Regions from separate parts of the Anaerobacillus sp. ABA4_114 genome, predicted to be linked through region 2. Evidence: riboswitches for the same ligand, from Rfam matches in the RefSeq annotation. Region 2 holds a riboswitch; each other region holds the start of a gene.
The links. A riboswitch is a leader RNA that binds a small molecule or an ion and turns the genes downstream of it on or off. The one in region 2 is predicted to bind cyclic di-GMP.

Region 1: linked by a shared signal. The riboswitch ahead of sinI (DNA-binding anti-repressor SinI) and the one ahead of ACXAEY_RS10360 (anti-repressor SinI family protein) in region 2 are both predicted to bind cyclic di-GMP.
Region 3: linked by a shared signal. The riboswitch ahead of ACXAEY_RS21680 (hypothetical protein) and the one ahead of ACXAEY_RS10360 (anti-repressor SinI family protein) in region 2 are both predicted to bind cyclic di-GMP.

The regions. Positions count from the first base shown of each region.
Region 1 is NZ_JBSWUM010000001.1:357,550-363,220, forward strand. Features, by position in the region: gene spoIIID (sporulation transcriptional regulator SpoIIID) at 1-20, shown strand, start outside; gene mreB (rod shape-determining protein) at 156-1,157, shown strand; gene ACXAEY_RS01825 (DNA-directed RNA polymerase subunit beta) at 1,209-1,487, shown strand; gene fabZ (3-hydroxyacyl-ACP dehydratase FabZ) at 1,506-1,928, shown strand; gene ACXAEY_RS01835 (hypothetical protein) at 2,125-2,298, shown strand; gene ACXAEY_RS01840 (helix-turn-helix domain-containing protein) at 2,338-2,670, opposite strand; gene ACXAEY_RS01845 (anti-repressor SinI family protein) at 2,960-3,082, shown strand; gene ACXAEY_RS01850 (hypothetical protein) at 3,095-3,358, shown strand; gene ACXAEY_RS01855 (DUF5658 family protein) at 3,355-3,672, shown strand; gene ACXAEY_RS01860 (helix-turn-helix domain-containing protein) at 3,719-4,054, opposite strand; gene sinI (DNA-binding anti-repressor SinI) at 4,155-4,292, opposite strand; cyclic di-GMP riboswitch class I at 4,314-4,410, opposite strand; gene ACXAEY_RS01870 (SDR family oxidoreductase) at 4,624-5,391, shown strand; gene gloA2 (SMU1112c/YaeR family gloxylase I-like metalloprotein) at 5,441-5,671, shown strand, end outside.
Region 2 is NZ_JBSWUM010000001.1:2,060,546-2,066,216, reverse strand. Features, by position in the region: gene ACXAEY_RS10395 (aminopeptidase) at 1-414, shown strand, start outside; gene ACXAEY_RS10390 (hypothetical protein) at 523-729, shown strand; gene ACXAEY_RS10385 (Crp/Fnr family transcriptional regulator) at 819-1,508, opposite strand; gene ACXAEY_RS10380 (glutaredoxin family protein) at 1,618-1,860, shown strand; gene ACXAEY_RS10375 (SGNH/GDSL hydrolase family protein) at 1,904-2,518, shown strand; gene ACXAEY_RS10370 (thioredoxin family protein) at 2,601-2,915, shown strand; gene ACXAEY_RS10365 (hypothetical protein) at 2,951-3,181, opposite strand; cyclic di-GMP riboswitch class I at 3,392-3,482, shown strand; gene ACXAEY_RS10360 (anti-repressor SinI family protein) at 3,509-3,670, shown strand; gene ACXAEY_RS10355 (glycine--tRNA ligase) at 4,052-5,434, shown strand; gene ACXAEY_RS10350 (HAD-IA family hydrolase) at 5,493-5,671, shown strand, end outside.
Region 3 is NZ_JBSWUM010000002.1:60,661-66,331, reverse strand. Features, by position in the region: gene ACXAEY_RS21685 (lysophospholipid acyltransferase family protein) at 1-542, shown strand, start outside; gene ACXAEY_RS21680 (hypothetical protein) at 567-1,019, opposite strand; cyclic di-GMP riboswitch class II at 1,034-1,117, opposite strand; gene ACXAEY_RS21675 (hypothetical protein) at 1,328-1,693, opposite strand; gene ACXAEY_RS21670 (hypothetical protein) at 1,686-1,961, opposite strand; gene ACXAEY_RS21665 (hypothetical protein) at 1,980-2,957, opposite strand; gene ACXAEY_RS21660 (hypothetical protein) at 3,130-3,426, shown strand; gene ACXAEY_RS21655 (murein hydrolase activator EnvC family protein) at 3,538-4,821, shown strand; gene ACXAEY_RS21650 (YfbR-like 5'-deoxynucleotidase) at 4,870-5,671, opposite strand, start outside.

The sequences.
Region 1 (5,671 bases), 1.7 Mb from region 2:
AGGAAGAAGCTGTAAAATAGGTGAAAAACGACAATTTTTTCTAAATCTTTTTCTTCCATGTTCACTTTTGTGATACAATATACTAATGGATATGAACTCTATACATACTAGGAATGGAACTATAGATGAGTGATTGAACACAGGGAGGATAGATCATGTTATCACGTGATATAGGGATTGACTTAGGTACTGCGAACGTACTGATTTATTTAAAGGGAAAAGGGATTGTCCTTGATGAGCCTTCTGTTGTAGCGATCGACACCACAACGGGTAAAGCACTTGCCGTAGGTGAAGAAGCAAGGCAGATGGTAGGCCGGACGCCTGGAAACATCGTTCCTACCCGTCCATTGAAGGATGGGGTCATCGCTGACTTCGATATTACAGAAGTGATGCTTAGACATTTCTTGAACAAGATCAATGTGAAAAGCTTTTTATCGAAGCCGCGTATTTTAATTTGTACACCGACGAACATCACATCGGTTGAGAAAAAAGCGATCAAAGAAGCTGCTGAAAAAAGCGGTGGGAAACAAATTTTCCTAGAAGAAGAGCCAAAGGTTGCCGCAATTGGTGCTGGAATGGATATCTTCCAACCGAGCGGAAATATGGTAGTGGATATAGGCGGTGGGACGACTGATATCGCAGTACTATCGATGGGCGATATCGTCACCGCCTCTTCCATTAAGATGGCAGGGGACAAGTTCGATTACGAGATCTTAGACTATATCAAGAAAGAGTACAAGCTATTGATCGGTGAACGAACGGCAGAACAGATCAAGATCAATGTTGCAACGGTATTTCCAGGTGGTCGGAAAGAAGAGCTCGACATACGCGGACGTGACATGGTTACTGGACTTCCTAGAACCATCACAGTGAAATCTGATGAAATTCAGCAGGCGTTACAAGAACCGATCTCTCATATGGTGATGGCAGCGAAAAGCGTTCTTGAACGTACTCCTCCTGAACTTTCGGCAGATATCATCGATCGCGGCGTGATCATGACAGGTGGAGGCGCGCTTCTTCATGGAATCGATCAATTGTTTGCTGAAGAATTGATGGTTCCTGTATTAGTTGCTGAAGAACCAATGAGCTGCGTTGCAAAAGGGACAGGCTTAATGCTAGAACATATGGACAAAATCGCTAAAAAGAAACTAGTCTAACTTATCGGAAGTTCTTAGGTAACGGAAACTATTCGTAAGGGTGTTATCATGATGGCGAACAACCATGAAAACGTAAATGAAACCTCAGAAATTAACATGAATGATGAGGAGAAAAAGACAAAGAATAAGAAAATAAAAGAGCGTATGCCTAGAATTCGGTTGATCCCGATTTGGCTGCGCCTTATTCTCGTTGTACTCCTTCTTGCCTTTTCACTGGCTGCAGGAGCTATGATTGGATACGGGGTCATCGGAGAAGGAAGCCCGGGAGACGTCTTCAAAAAAGAGACCTGGGTGAAGATCTCTGATATTGTTAAGAAAGAAACGGAGTAAAAGAAGGGAGCACTCGTGATGATGGACATTCAAGATATCAAATCGATCATTCCACATCGCTATCCTTTTCTACTTGTCGACAAGATCGTTGAAGTAGAGGAAGAAGTGAGAGCGATCGGAATTAAGAACGTTACAGCCAACGAAGAATTTTTCAACGGTCACTTTCCTGATTACCCTGTCATGCCAGGTGTTTTAATTGTAGAAGCACTTGCGCAGGTCGGTGCGGTTGCTATGCTTAAGAAGGAAGAGAACCAAGGGAAGCTTGCTTTCTTTACAGGCATCGATAAATGCCGCTTTAAGAGACAAGTTAAGCCAGGCGATCAGCTCCGCTTAGAAGTTGAGATCATCCGTATTAAAGGACCTATGGGCAAAGGAAAAGCGACAGCGACGGTCGATGGTGAAGTTGCTGCGGAAGCGGAAATCATGTTTGCCCTCAAATAACGATCTTTCAAGCATCTCGAATTTCGAGGTGCTTTTTTTAGTTCAATTGTAAAAACGTTGTGCGATTTTGTTAAGCATTTAAAGGCTTTATTGAGACTCTGTTAATTGCCACACATGGGAGAATTTTGTTGTTATGATTTGGTCAACCGCTTATTCAGTAGCCGCGGTCAAACTTGGTTAGGGAGGAATTTTGATAATGAATAAGAAATTCATGGCCAAAATTGCAACTTCGTTTCTAGCTGTTATGCTCATCACTGCTTGTAGCGGTGGAGAAGAAGAAGGAAACAATAATACGACCAATAACGGAAGTAATACGGAAGAACCTGCTTCGAACAACGGATCCACTAACTCTGAGAATTCTGCTGAATAAGTTGTTAAACTCCCGTCCACTCCAGGCGGGAGTTTTTCATTAGCCTTTCTTGTTTAATTGCCACTTCCTAAACTCGAGAAATTCCTCAAAGTCTTCTTTCGTGATGCCAGACCGCATCGCTTCTTCGATCAACGACTGCCATTCAGGATCTAGATTGGGTTCTCTTTCTTCGAATTCATCTTCATGAATGAACACATCCATAGGCACCTTTAATACAGCCGCGATTTTTTCGAGGAATTGTATGGAGGGGTTGGCCTGTTGATTGCGCTCGATTGAACTGAGGTATGATTTTGCTACCCCAGCTCGCTTCGCTAATTCAGTTAATGACAGTCCCATGCGATTTCGGTAAAGCTTAATCTTTTCACCTATCATCCCCAATACCTCAACTTTGTTAGTATTTGATAATTCGATTTTATCAAGAACATCATGTTCTGTAAACAGAACAAAAGTCTTAAGTTAAAAACGTTAATATATGGAATTATAAGAAAAATAAAGCATAGGTTAGAAAAGGCTAGGTTTTCCACATAAACACAAATAAAATAAAGAATTTTCAGTCTTTTACAATCGATCTGATAGGCTTATATTAGAGTTATATTCTAAATAAAGAACAAAACGTTCTTTATAATGTCGGATTATGGAGAAAAAAGTAAGGAGGTTGAAAATGAGAGCGTATGGTGGAGAAAAATTGGACTTAGAGTGGATCAACCTTATTTCGAAAGCGAAGAAGTTAGGGCTAAGTAAGGAAGAGATTAGACAATTCCTCGATAATTCCTCAAAAAAATAAGGGGGAATTTAGATGATCAAGCTTGGAGATCGCACGTTTGTATCGTACATCACAGAGAAGAGAGTCAAAGTCGTTGCACTCGATGAAAGGATCGGCAAACTTTATATTAACGATGAATACAAAGGGCGCTGTGACTTAGACTTTATTCTTAAAAAGATTAAGGAGCTCGAATTGCAGGAGGAAAATAGAAGGTGGCTTTTTGAGGACGAGCGGAAACTTTATAACGAATTAAGTGAAATCATTAAGAATCAGATCATTTCCTCGAACTCAGAATGAGTAGGGATACACGGTCTTCCCTTCAATCCATCATGTACTATTTGGCATGCTGTAATTTCATCGATGGCGTCATTACATACTGGGGCGTACAGAACAACGTGATAGAAGAAGCGAATCCACTGATGAACCTATTATTTAGTATCCATCCATCTGTCTTTCTATGTTTTAAGATCATACTGTCGATCTTACTTGTGTTTATGGGAAGCATAAAGAATGACTTTCAAACGCGGTTAATAAGATGGCTGTTGAACGTCGCAATTGTTCTTTATACTGCGATATTACTCTATCATGCCTACTGGCTCTTTTTACTGTAAATCATAATAAAAAGAGCCTTCACCTAAGGCTCCCGTGTCAGATCGATTATTTGTCGCTTCCTTGCTTTGCACGCCACTTGTTAAACTCTAGAAATTCTTTGAATTGTTCTTTACTAACTCCCGAATTCATCGCTTCTTTAACAAGCTTTTTCCACTCTGAATCCAACTCGCTTTGATGGATGAGGTTATCTCCTTGAAGAAGTACCTCTACGGAAACATCTAATACTCCTGAAATCTTCTCCAAAAATTGAATAGAAGGGTTAGATTGTATGTTTCGTTCGATTGAACTCAAATAGGATTTTGCTACACTAGCGCGTTCAGCTAATTCTGAAAGTGAGAGGCCTTTACGTAATCGATACTTCTTTACTTGCTCTCCTATCATGTCTTACCCTCCCATACGTCAACATCATACTCAGTTACTAAATATTATATCAGTATGGGTATGTTCCGTAAATAGAACAAAAGCGTTAATCGCCCTCCACTCATTCCTTCGAATCCCTGACTATTTCCTCCTTTTTAATAAACGCTTTCACCTCTTCCACTGATAATCCTAATTCCTTCGCAGTAAGAATTAGAAATACCCATTCCTCATCGAGCCTCACTTTTTCACTTGTTTCCATCCTCACTCCTCCTCTATGTTCCCAGGTAGTTCAGCCATCTTAGGAAACATCTTACGCCTCCCTTAGATCTGATAACTTTGCGATCTACTTCTTTCAAAGTAGGGTGCCTTTTTGCTGGAGGATACCTGATACTTTAGACCTATGTAAACGAATGATGTTATACATCTATCATAGTCCGAAAATGGTAAGAAATTTGTTGTTTTTTGAAAGCTATAACAACTTTTTTTGTCATTTCATAAATAGTTACAGTGAAACGTAAAGGATGCCGGTTATTTTTTTAGACTGACCCACCGAAAGAATGGGTATAGAAGGAAGACGAGGAGGGAAATTCATGAAGAAAATTGCGGTGATTACAGGTGGCGGATCTGGTATTGGAGCAGCAGCTGCAAAGCGGTTCGCAAAGGAAGGCATCACAGTTTGTTTGTTCGATGTAGAAGAAAGTCGTGTAGAAGAAGTAAAAGAGGAGATCATCTCCCTAGGCGGTGAGGCGTTCGCATATGAAGTCGATGTGTCTGATGAAGACCAGGTTGTCAGTAAGCTTCAAGAAGTAAGCGAAAAAACAGGTGCGATCGATTATCTCTTTAACAATGCTGGAATCAACGGGACGCTTCAACCGATTGAAGAAATGAGTGTAGACAATTGGGATCAAACGATTCAAACGAATTTGAGAAGTACGTTTCTCATGGTGAAGCATACTGTTCCATATATGAAGAAGCACGGAGGGAGTATGGTCATCACAAGTTCGATCAATGGAAATCGAACGTTCTCGAACTTCGGGATGTCTGCATACAGCACATCGAAGGCAGGGCAAGTTGCGTTTATGAAGATGGCTGCGCTTGAACTAGCGAACTATAACATAAGAGTGAACGCGATTTGTCCTGGAGCGATCGAAACCAATATCGATGAAAATACGGATCAAAAGGAAAGTGTTAAAGAAATTGAAATACCTGTAGAGTATCCAGAAGGTAGCCACCCGTTAGAAGAAAAAGCAGGAAAGCCTGAACAAGTCGCTGATGTCGTTTATTTTCTCATTTCAGATGCATCCAGTCATGTGACGGGAACAGCGATGTACGTTGATGGAGCGGAGTCACTTCTGTAGCTTGACGTAAGAACGAACCGTCGCTAAGTTAGTATAGAGGTGATCGAAGATGTTTAAAAAGGTACACCATGTTGCCATCATATGTTCAGATTATCAACGCTCGAAAGATTTTTATGTGAATGTACTGGGATTAACGGTATTAGAAGAAACGTACCGGAACGAAAGAGAGTCATACAAACTTGATCTAGCGGTTGGAGAGCATACGCGAATCGAACTGTTCTCCTTCAATTCCGCTCCTCTGCGCCCAAGCTATCCGGAAGCACGTGGACTTCGGCATATT
Region 2 (5,671 bases):
ACACCATCTCCATACAATGGGTTCGTTTTCGAAAATGTTCAGCTAACGTTTGAAAATGGAAAGATTATCGATGCGACAGCGAACGATACAGAACGATTGAACAGCATACTCGATACTGATGAAGGTGCTAGGTATATCGGTGAATTCGCAATCGGAGTTAACCCGTATATTCGCGAGCCGATGAAAGATATCTTGTTCGATGAAAAGATCGACGGATCGTTCCACTTTACTCCAGGGCAATCTTATGACGAAGCACCAAACGGAAATGATTCAGCAGTTCACTGGGACATGGTGCTGATTCAAAGACCTGAATATGGTGGAGGAGAAATTTGGTTTGATGATGAATTGATAAGAAAAGATGGTAAGTTTGTACCAGACTATCTCAATGGATTAAATCCTGAAAATTTAAAGTAAGATAAGGAAGCGCATCTACGGATGCGCTTTTTTACGTACAAATGACCAATCACATTCCTGGTAGTTTGAATATAAATAAACAAATCTACTTAAGAGGAAGTGCCTTTAATGGAAATACATTGTGATGGATGTACAAAGGAGATGAGAGACTGGGAGACCATTCATATGGTGAAATTCGATAAGTGGTATGTTGGTCATTTTAACTGCTTATTGAATTTGAAAAAGAAACTTAATTTAAACAGACCGATTAAATGGGATAAATTAGAAGGAACAAAAGATAATCAAAAAGGAACGGATGGAAAAACGCAATCATAATGATTCGATTTGTATTTTATAGAGTATCATTATGACTAAAAAAGCTGTCGAGGATTCCTCGGCAGCTTAAGTTTGTAGATTTCTGATCTTTACTCTCCATTTTCACTTAAATAATTGTTAGCTTTTTCAGCATGTATGGCGAAAGTTAACGGGTTCTTCTTTATGTATCCAGCTTTTTTCAAGTCTCCTATTGTGGCACTGACAGTTTCTCTAGTAGAACCGATCATCGTAGCCATGTCGTAATGTGTAAGCTTGATCTCGATCGTTTGCCATTCGTTCTTACGCTTTCCAAATTTCTCACTAAGTTTTAATAGTAAAGACAACACCCGATATTTTACACTTCTGAGTGCAATGTTTTCACTCATTTCATAAATTTCTTTTAAGCGTGAAGACAGTATTTCAATGAATTTTATGGCGAGCTTGGGGTTTTCTGAGAGCAAAGTTTCAAATTGTTCTTTTCCGATAATACATAAATAAACGTCTGTCATCGCTTCAACATAAACAGAATCATCACTTAGTGAGAAACTAGAGGTTTCTCCAAAAATGTTGCCATCTCCAAGAATATCGACCGTTAATTGTTTTCCGCTATCATTGGAGCGATACAAACGTACATTTCCTTGTTTCAATAAAAATAACGCTTTCATCGGCTTTGTAGGTCCTACGATGATGGTTCCTTTTTTAACTGGCTTCATATCGCTAACACGATCGATCTGTACTAAATCATTCATTTCCATTTCATCAAATAAGTTTATCTGGGAAAGCATCGTCAATTTATCCATAAGATCACCTTCAGTTCTTAAATCAAGTAATTTTCACGAGTAAGATAGCTTACATTATCATAAATCGTATACCGTTATACTCTAATTGTTAGGAGGGTACTTGTCTAACATGGAACATATTCGATTATACACGATAACAAGTTGCATTGAATGTGAGAAAACAAAAAGACTCCTTAAGCAGTCAGGTATTTCCTTTGATGAAGTGAATGTCCTTGAACAGCCAGAAAGACAAGAAGATCTCTATCAATTGGCCGGAGAATTCCTTGTACCGCTGCTTGTCTATAACAATAAAGTGTGCTCTGAGTTCACTTTAATACAGAATCACTCGAATGTTGAGATGAACTTTTTATAGGTGCGATGAATATAGTAAATCATCTTTGGAAAGAGGTGATGGTTTGTCGCATCTTCTTTATTCGGCTATTGGAGATTCTATTACATTAGGTACAGGCACAATCCTTTTTTCACCGACTTTTCCAGATTACTATCGTTCGGCTATCTTTGATAAGTTAGAAGAAAATGTTCTCCTAACAAAATATGCAAGAAATGGAGCAACTACTCGCGACGTTAGAGACTGGCTAGAGCAATCGTTACCGATCGAACATGCCAATGTTATTACGATTACGGCCGGTGGAAATGATTTGATCGATGCAGCTGAAGAGTTTGCTATAAATAAGGAAGAAGCTGTTTTCCAGAAAGCGCTCGAAGAATGCTGTACAAACATGAATTGGATTGTAAGCCACCTATCGATGACAGTAAAGAAGCCTGCTATGATTCGAATCGTTAATTTGTATAATCCTTATCCCCATCTTTCATTCGCAAAAGATTGGGTCAATCGATTTAATCAAAATCTAGTAACATGTACAAAGAATAATGATGTAAAAGTGGCAGATGCTTATCGTTTGTTTGAGGGCAATGAAGAACGGCTTTTGTCCTTTGATGGCATACACCCTAATGAATGTGGCCACATGGTTATTTCTGAAGCACTCGTTAACACTGGTATCTCTTTATAGAAAACTGTAATCACAATTACAGACAAATGATCTCATTGTAAGTTATACTAGCCTATAGTAACGAGTAAAGGAGAAGATTTACATGCAACAAATCGAATCAAAACAATCTTATGATAATCTAATCAATGATTCTAAAGTGACGATATTAAAATACGAAGCGAATTGGTGCCCGGACTGTAAACGCCTTGACTTATTTATCGACGATATCATCAAAGAACATAGCGATAAACAATGGGCACAAATTGATATTGAGCAATTCCCTGAAATAACAGAGGAAAATGAAGTGATGGGTATTCCAAGTCTCCTCGTTTATAAAGATGGAAAAAAAGTTGGGCATCTTCATAGTGCCAACACAAAGAATCCAGATCAAGTAAAAGATTACTTATCTGACTTTTAATAAACAGCCTGTCGAGGCAATCTCGACGGGCTGTTTTAATTTTTTGTCAAGATATACTCGACCGTTCCGTCCTGTAATGAATGTACATGTGATATGACATAACCGATGCTGAGGTATGTCGATAATGCTTCACTGCAAAGATGACTTACAGGTTCTGTAGGTGCATGGAGACTAGGATAAAATCCTACAACTTTGTTTAAGGGAGTACACCTTAGTAAAACGACGTGAGTGCCTTGCCATGCGGTTCCAATCTGATTTCGTTCCATTCGATTCCCTCCCTGATCAAGCTTTAGCAAGATCATACATGATTAGTTTATGATGCAGAAGATAAAGTGTTAGAATCGATACAAAATATATTGAATTATTGCTAAAATATAGTATAATTGTATAAACTATTAAACTTTCTCAATTTTTAGTCCCGTTTTACTATTGATTTAGCACTGCCGTTACATTGTAGTGCGTGTCTGTTCTAACTCTCCAGAAAAAGGCAAACCATTCTAAAGAATGGGACGCAAAGACACAGGTCTAATGTTGAGAACATTCAACGATGACGGCTGGTCCTCCTGGAAATATCAAAGGAGGAGAGGGTGGCCATGATTAAAACCAGGCCAGAACAAGCACTTGATCAAGAGTGGGTAATGCTGATGAAAGTTGCACGAGAAATCGGGTTGAAGAAAGATGAAATCCGAGCATTTCTCGACCGCAAAAAAGATCCAACACCTGTGCGTATACAAAAACGGAGGGCTATCGATTGATAGCTCTTTTTTTAGAAGTAAAGAATCTGATGTGTGTAAACAGTTAGGCAAGTGGGTAGTCTATGAATACTGAGTAGATTGCGCTTGACTTTCAGTAAAACTTTTTTGTATCATATGTGATATCAATTACATATATAAGCTAACAACTGTGAAGGACAGATAGTAGCTAGGTAACCCTTTTTATAGAGATTCGGGGACGGTGGAAGCCCGAAAAAGGTCTAGTGAAACGGCGGTCTGGAGTTGATACCGTAAAGTGGATGTGTTCTTTCACATCAACTGGGGTGGAACCGCGGGTGCATACGCTCTCGTCCCCGGACAAATTTTTGTCCGAGGGCGGGAGCTTTTTATGTTGTTAGACAATGATAAGAAGGAGAGATTTAAATGAGTATTTCGATGGAACAAATCGTTGCCATTTCAAAGCACAGAGGATTTATTTTCGCTGGTTCCGATATTTACGGAGGTTTAGCGAACACTTGGGATTACGGTCCATTAGGTGTAGAACTTAAAAACAACATCAAAGCAGCGTGGTGGAAGAAGTTCGTACAGGAGTCTCCTCACAATAGCGGACTGGATGCGGCAATCTTGATGAACCCTAAGACTTGGGTTGCATCTGGTCACCTAGGAAATTTCAACGACCCGTTGATTGATTGTAAGAGCTGTAAAACACGTCATCGTGCAGATAAGCTGATTGAAGATGCACTTTCTGAAGAAGGCAACGAAATGATTGCTGATGGATTATCGTTTGAAGAGATGGAGCGGTTGATTGAAAATCATAACATTAAGTGCCCAGAGTGTGACAGTCAAGACTTTACAGAGATTCGTCAATTTGACCTCATGTTTAAAACACAGCAAGGGGTAACGACTTCAAGTACAAGCGACATTTATCTTCGCCCTGAAACAGCACAAGGTATTTTCGTGAACTTTAAAAACGTGCAGCGTTCGATGAGAAAGAAAGTGCCTTTCGGAATTGCACAAGTCGGAAAAAGCTTTAGAAATGAGATTACACCTGGTAACTTTACATTCCGTACGCGTGAATTTGAGCAAATGGAGTTAGAATTCTTCTGCAAACCTGGAGATGAACTAGAATGGCACCAGTATTGGAAAGATTACTGTAAGAACTGGCTATTGAATCTTGGCGTTGATCAAGATAATATCCGCCTTCGTGAGCACGCTGAAGATGAGCTCTCTCATTATAGTAATGCGACTACTGATATCGAGTACAAATTCCCATTCGGTTGGGGTGAACTATGGGGAGTTGCTTCAAGAACAGATTATGACTTGAAAAAGCACATGGAACATTCGAACGAAGACTTTACGTACCACGATCAGCAAACAGGCGAGCGCTATGTTCCTTATTGCATCGAACCATCATTAGGGGCAGACCGCGTTACACTAGCATTCTTAATCGAAGCGTACGAAGAGCAAGAATTAGAAGATGGCACGTCTCGTAGTGTCATGCATTTCCATCCTGCTTTAGCACCGTTTAAAGCAGCAGTATTGCCACTTTCAAAGAAATTATCGGATGAAGCTAGGGAAGTTCATGCTGAACTTGCGAAGTATTTCATGGTGGATTACGATGAAGCTGGATCGATCGGTAAACGTTACCGCAGACACGATGAAGTAGGTACACCATTTGCGATTACGTTCGATTTTGATTCCCTTGAAGATAAGCAAGTAACTGTACGAGACCGAGATACAATGGAACAACAAAGAATGCCAATCTCTGAACTAAAGAACTTTTTAGAGGAAAAAACTCAGTTTTAATGAAAGAGCCGCTCGATCGAGCGGCTTTTCTTTAGGATTAACGTAAAGGAGTGAAGTCGTGAAGATTTTATGGGATTTTGATGGCACGTTATTCGATACGTATCCAGCTTTTGTTAGTATTATGAAACGGTTTGTTCCTGAACATGTTTCAAATGAAGAGATATTGAAAGAGTTAAAAGTTTCATTTCGACATGCCACAAATGTATTTGGATTAACAATGGAACAAGTTGAAGAATT
Region 3 (5,671 bases), on a different contig from region 2:
TATTTAGAATAGAATATACAGGACTTGAAAACATCCCAAAAAATAATCGTTATATTATGTGCCCGAATCATATTAGTAATTATGACCCCCCAGGTGTTGTGCTGTTACTAAAACACCGCATTTACTTCATGGCAAAGTCCGAAGCTTTTAACACATTTTCAGCACCAATATTAAAATACTTTGGAGCATATTCTGTTAATAGAAGTACAAAGGACAGAAAAGCCCTCACTACAACTATGAAACTCTTACGTGATGGGAAACCGATCTGTATTTTTCCAGAAGGAACTCGAAGTAAAACCGGTGTGTTAGGAGAAGGTAAAAGTGGCGCTGCTACATTCGCACTTAAAACACATACACCCGTCATTCCAGTAGCTATAACTGGGAACTACAGGCTTTTTAATAAGATAAAAGTTACCTATGGGAAGCCAATTATATTAAATAATCCGAATGAGAAAACCACTTCAGAGGTTACTTTACAAGCTACTCAAGAGATCATGTCTTCTATAGAACACCTGATTAAAACAAACCAGAACCATGAGTGACTTATACCCATGGCTCTGGTTTGTTTATTCTCTTATTTTCCGCTGTAATTTTTGTTGAATGACTCTCTCCATTTCTATTTTCGCTTCCTCGATGTTACTATCAGTTTCAATTTCGAACTTCTTCCTTATCTTTTCAAACTCCATTTTAGAGATACCCTCTACCTCTTCTCTTATTTCTTCCTCATATTTATCAAGTTCCGTACGCATTCTATCAATTTCATCTTCCTTAAGTCCTTCAATGTCGTTTATGACTTCTGTCGATTTATCGTCTACAAATTTTGATATTCCCTCAACAGAATCTTTATGGACTTGTTCCGCCTCTTTTTTCGCTTCATCTTGATAAAAAGAACCTATGTTTGAAAAACCAACTCTTATCAAATTGACTATATTCGTATTTAAAACCGAAGACGCATAGACTTGTGTGCCACCTGCAAAAATAACAAATCCTACAAGTACAATCATTAACTTCTTTTTCATTGTTTACCCCCCCATGTTTAAATGGTCGGTTGCACTACTAGCTCCGCTAACCCCAAGTGCCCAAATAAAGAATTAACTTCTTCGCTTCCATATCTTTTATACGACTAAAACCTCAACTATCTTTCTATTTTTCCTAGTGCATATTTTGTAAAAGTAAGACAACCTATATCATCCGAACAACTATGTAAATAAAATAGGATAATTAGCCCGAATCTTGGACTAACTATCCCATTAATACCTTTATTCATCATAAGCCTTAAACTTCATTTCCTCACATTCATTTATGGACTTGAATCTGCAAGGGGACCTTAATTTACCTCACACTTTGCAATCCCATCTTGATTAGAGTCACCACTTTCCCTATAACCATGGTTTTTTCTAATGATCATTCCTTCCTCTATATCGGAATACCACTTTAAAATTCTATCAATATGAGGGCAATTCTCATCTTGAAAGTCCAATCTTGTTTTTAACTTAATTTCGTTATACCAATGAACCTTTTGGATTTTTCGGTTATAGGTTTTTTCATACGTATTTAGTTGTTTTTGCTTATCTTCTAAGGCATCTTCTATTCCACATCTAATGTCATGTTTCAGTTTAGAAATCTTCCCCTCGTCTTTTCCAAATTCCTCTTCTATGTAATGTGCAAGTCGATCAACAATTTGATTATTCATGATAGTACCCCTTATCTATTTGACCTTTGAAAAAATCACTTTCTTTCTCACGCAAGTGCTTAACCATCGCAACATTATTTTCCTTATGATTCAATTCAATTAGAGTTCTATATAGCTCTTTCATTAATCTAGGGTCGTGTTTCAATCCTCGATAAAGAGTATCGAATAAGTAATAACTCGCTTCTGACGGGTTAAACCCTTTTTCTAAGGAACTTTTAGTCCAATTGTTAACGATACTACTTCTTACGACCTCTCTTGTGACTTTCAAAAGCCCACTCCTTATACATTACTGTATGCTGTGAAGAACAAACTGAGTTCGAAGACGATCATTCACTTCAGCTTGAACTTTTAGCAACCCAATGTCTTTATGATAATAGAAGAATATAATATTATTCCCGTTGGTCTGTTTTACTTTAACCGCATTATTATAAGTTTTAACCCCTGTCTCTACGGTTTCATCAACGGAAACGATTTGATATTCATTTCCTCCAGAACTCCACTTCTCACCGCTTTTAACAGGATACTTTAGTAGCAAATCTCTCGAATTATCATTAACCGATTCAATTAGATTATCTTCAAGCGTTTGACCTTCAATATCTATTAAATAAAGCCCTTCCTCATTTGAAAGATATACATTTGTACCGCTCATTGTGTTTTCTGATTGTGCAAACCCATTATCATCGAAGTATACAAAAGCTTCTGTCATAACCACTTCTTCGTTACTAGGTCCAGCATACATCAATCTTTGTTCTCCTTTTGGTAAATACGTACCTGAAATTACTTTCTCTTCATCATTTACCATAAAAGAAGAATTGGTTGTTAGGAGTTCTTTTTTATACGAATAACCTTCACCATCATGATCCTTCAGCAACAACTCTACTTTTACATCATGCTTACCTTTAGTTTTTACGGCGAAAGCACTCCCCCAAGTGATTTTCTCCATAGGCTGGAGCACTCTTCTCTTATCCTCGTTCACGGTCTTTGTGTATACTTCTTCTCCCTTTTCATCAACCACTCTAATGTTTAATAACCTGTAATTAGCGTAATGAAGCGGGACAGCACTGTCATTCTTATTCTCTAGATTAATATCAAGATAAACTTTGCCATCCTCATGTATCACTTCTGTCCCCAGAGAAAACCCATCATAAATATGAGTCCCTTCTTTTACTTCTATCTCCTGTTCAGGTATTTCATTTTTATCACTTGCACAAGCCGACATAGCAATTAAAACGCCAGCAATAGAACCAATTAATACTTTTTTCAATAGTCTCACCACCCGACATTTTATTCCGAATATAAATTGTAAGCCCTTCTTATGAGTAAGAAACACTTGCATGCTAATTTTCAACCTATCAATCACAGCAAATAATTTATATGTTTTCTTTACATATTTACTCTTTTTATTATGTTAGGCGCACAGAAAGCGAGGGGGTTTAATGAGATTACTTATCGAAAATGACAAAAATACCTTACTTCAGTTTGTCTTCAACTACCTTTCTCAGACGTTAGATGGGAAGTATGCAGATGTAATAATTAACGGCAAAAAAACTTCTGGAACGATTGGTAGTTTAGAGCTAGAAGAAGATCAAGACCGCTTTTTGACTATATCAGTTGACGGAGAAACAATTGTTATACCGCTATTAGATGAAACGAAATCTATGTTCGGAAAAGAGTTGTTCCAATTCGAAACAAAAAATCACACCACTATTATTGAAGTGAAAAAGAAAAAGTAAGAACTTGCTAAACTAGTCTATTCGGCTAGTTTTTTCTTTTGCAAAAAGGGTTTTAAGACATCTATCCAAAGTGATGTTTAACACTTTTCATACCATTGGAGGTAGAAGACATTGAACAAAAACAAGAAAATGATCATGCTATCAGCTCTTTCTCTGAGCCTATTGATCCCACAGAATACAACCTTTGCAGAAGGAACTATAAACGAATATAATCAACAGATTGATGAATTAAAAGACAAAGTTTCTACCAATCAAAATAACAAGGAAGAGCTAGAAAAAGAGTTACACCACGTTCACAACAATATTGCTGAAGTGGAAAGCGAACTCAAAGAAATAAAAGCAAAAATAGCTGATACAGACAAACGCATTAAAGATTCAGAAGCTAAAATTAATGCTACAAAAAAGGAAATCGATTCTAAAGTTGAAGAAATTAACGATACTGAAGAAGAACTCAAACAAAAGAAAGACACATTAAGCCAAAACCTTCGTGCGATGTATAAACGAGGGGAAGTAAGCATGATGGAAATGATCTTCAAATCAGACGGGTTAGAAGATCTTGTATACAGAGTAAAAGTGATGAAGGATATTACTAGAGCAAACGACCGATTATACGAAGAAGTTAAGGAAAAAGCCGCTCTACTTAAAGAACAAAAAGCTGAATTGGATAAAAAACAGGAGATACAAAAGCAACAAAAATCAAAACTTGACGACTTGAAAACTACTCAAATTGAGCAGAGAAAGAAACAAGACGCATTATTAGCACAGCATAAGGAAAAAGAAAAAGAAGTTCTTGAACACATTAAAGAAGAAGAAGCAGCAGAACAGGCTCTTATGGGACAAATCGCGTCTATTATCGCCGAGAGAGAAGCAGAGAAAAAGCGGATAGAAGAAGAAAAGAAAAAACAAGAAAGCGCGAATAATGAATCTGGTAGTAACGGGGAAAATGAACCGCAAATAGAAGAAGCACCTGGCGATGGGAAAATATCTCATCCGATGAGAAGCGGCACTTATACCTTCACTTCACCGTATGGATATAGAATACATCCCGTATACGGGACTAAAAGACTACATAATGGAATGGATTTCGCAGCTCCTAGAGGAACTCCAATGTATTCAATAGCCGACGGGAGGGTATTATTCGCTCGATCAGCGAATGGTTATGGAAATTGGATTGTTATTGAGCACGAGAAGCTAGGACTTTATAGTATCTATGGACATATGTACGCCAATGAAATGTACGTTTCTCAAGGACAACGAGTTAGCAGAGGACAACATATAGCCGGAGTGGGTTCAGCAGGAACATCAACCGGTAATCACCTTCACTTCTCATTAGCTAATGGGTTTAATGGGTCGCAATTCACCTATGTAAACCCCGCAAGTTATATAGGCTACTAAATTGGATTACTAAAAAACCGATCGAGTTAAATTCGATCGGTTTTTTCTTTATATCATTTTCATTAACATTTGATTATCAAAATCGTGTAGAGGAAAAGCCAAAAAGAACATTACAGCAGGTACTTTCCCGAATCGTGCCTGCGCTTTCATCAATTCTTCTCTATACTTAATTTCATAATGCCAACCATTCGTCCTTCGCTCGATATTACATTTCAATAGAGCATCAAGCTTATCGCACATGTTTACCATCATTCCATTATAATCATCACTCTTAGCATTTACCATGTGGTCAGTTATCCCTTTTCTTAATACTTCCGGTAACTGTTCCCCCATTTTTATAGCAACTTTTTGTTCGTAGACTTCAAATGCTTTCTTTCTTTCAGGCGTTGAATGTTTAACCGGTCCCAACACATCCCCTGTCCACTCTTCTGGAACGTCATGTACCAAAACTTTAGACAACCCAGTTACCATATGCAGCTCGTCCGCTCTGTCATCGCTGACCTCATACTTACTAATCAACGTAAGCCACACGTACAACGCTGAGGTTCGATATAGATGGACGCTATCCTCATCTTCAACACTGTTGTGGTTCCCTGTCCATCTTTCTACACGATCAAGCATCAGAATACTAAACAGGAAGTTATAAAAGTCTCCTTCCTCATCTACCTGTTCCATCATCCAACGCACTGAAGGGAGATCATGATTTCTTAATTTATTTGACAACTCTTCATACTTATCTTTAAAAACGTAGTTTGAACCGAATTCAACTTCTCTCTTGCAGAATAACATGGCATCGAATTTCCCCATCGCATCTACCATTTTTCCCTCAAGTGTATCGTCTTCGGCATTA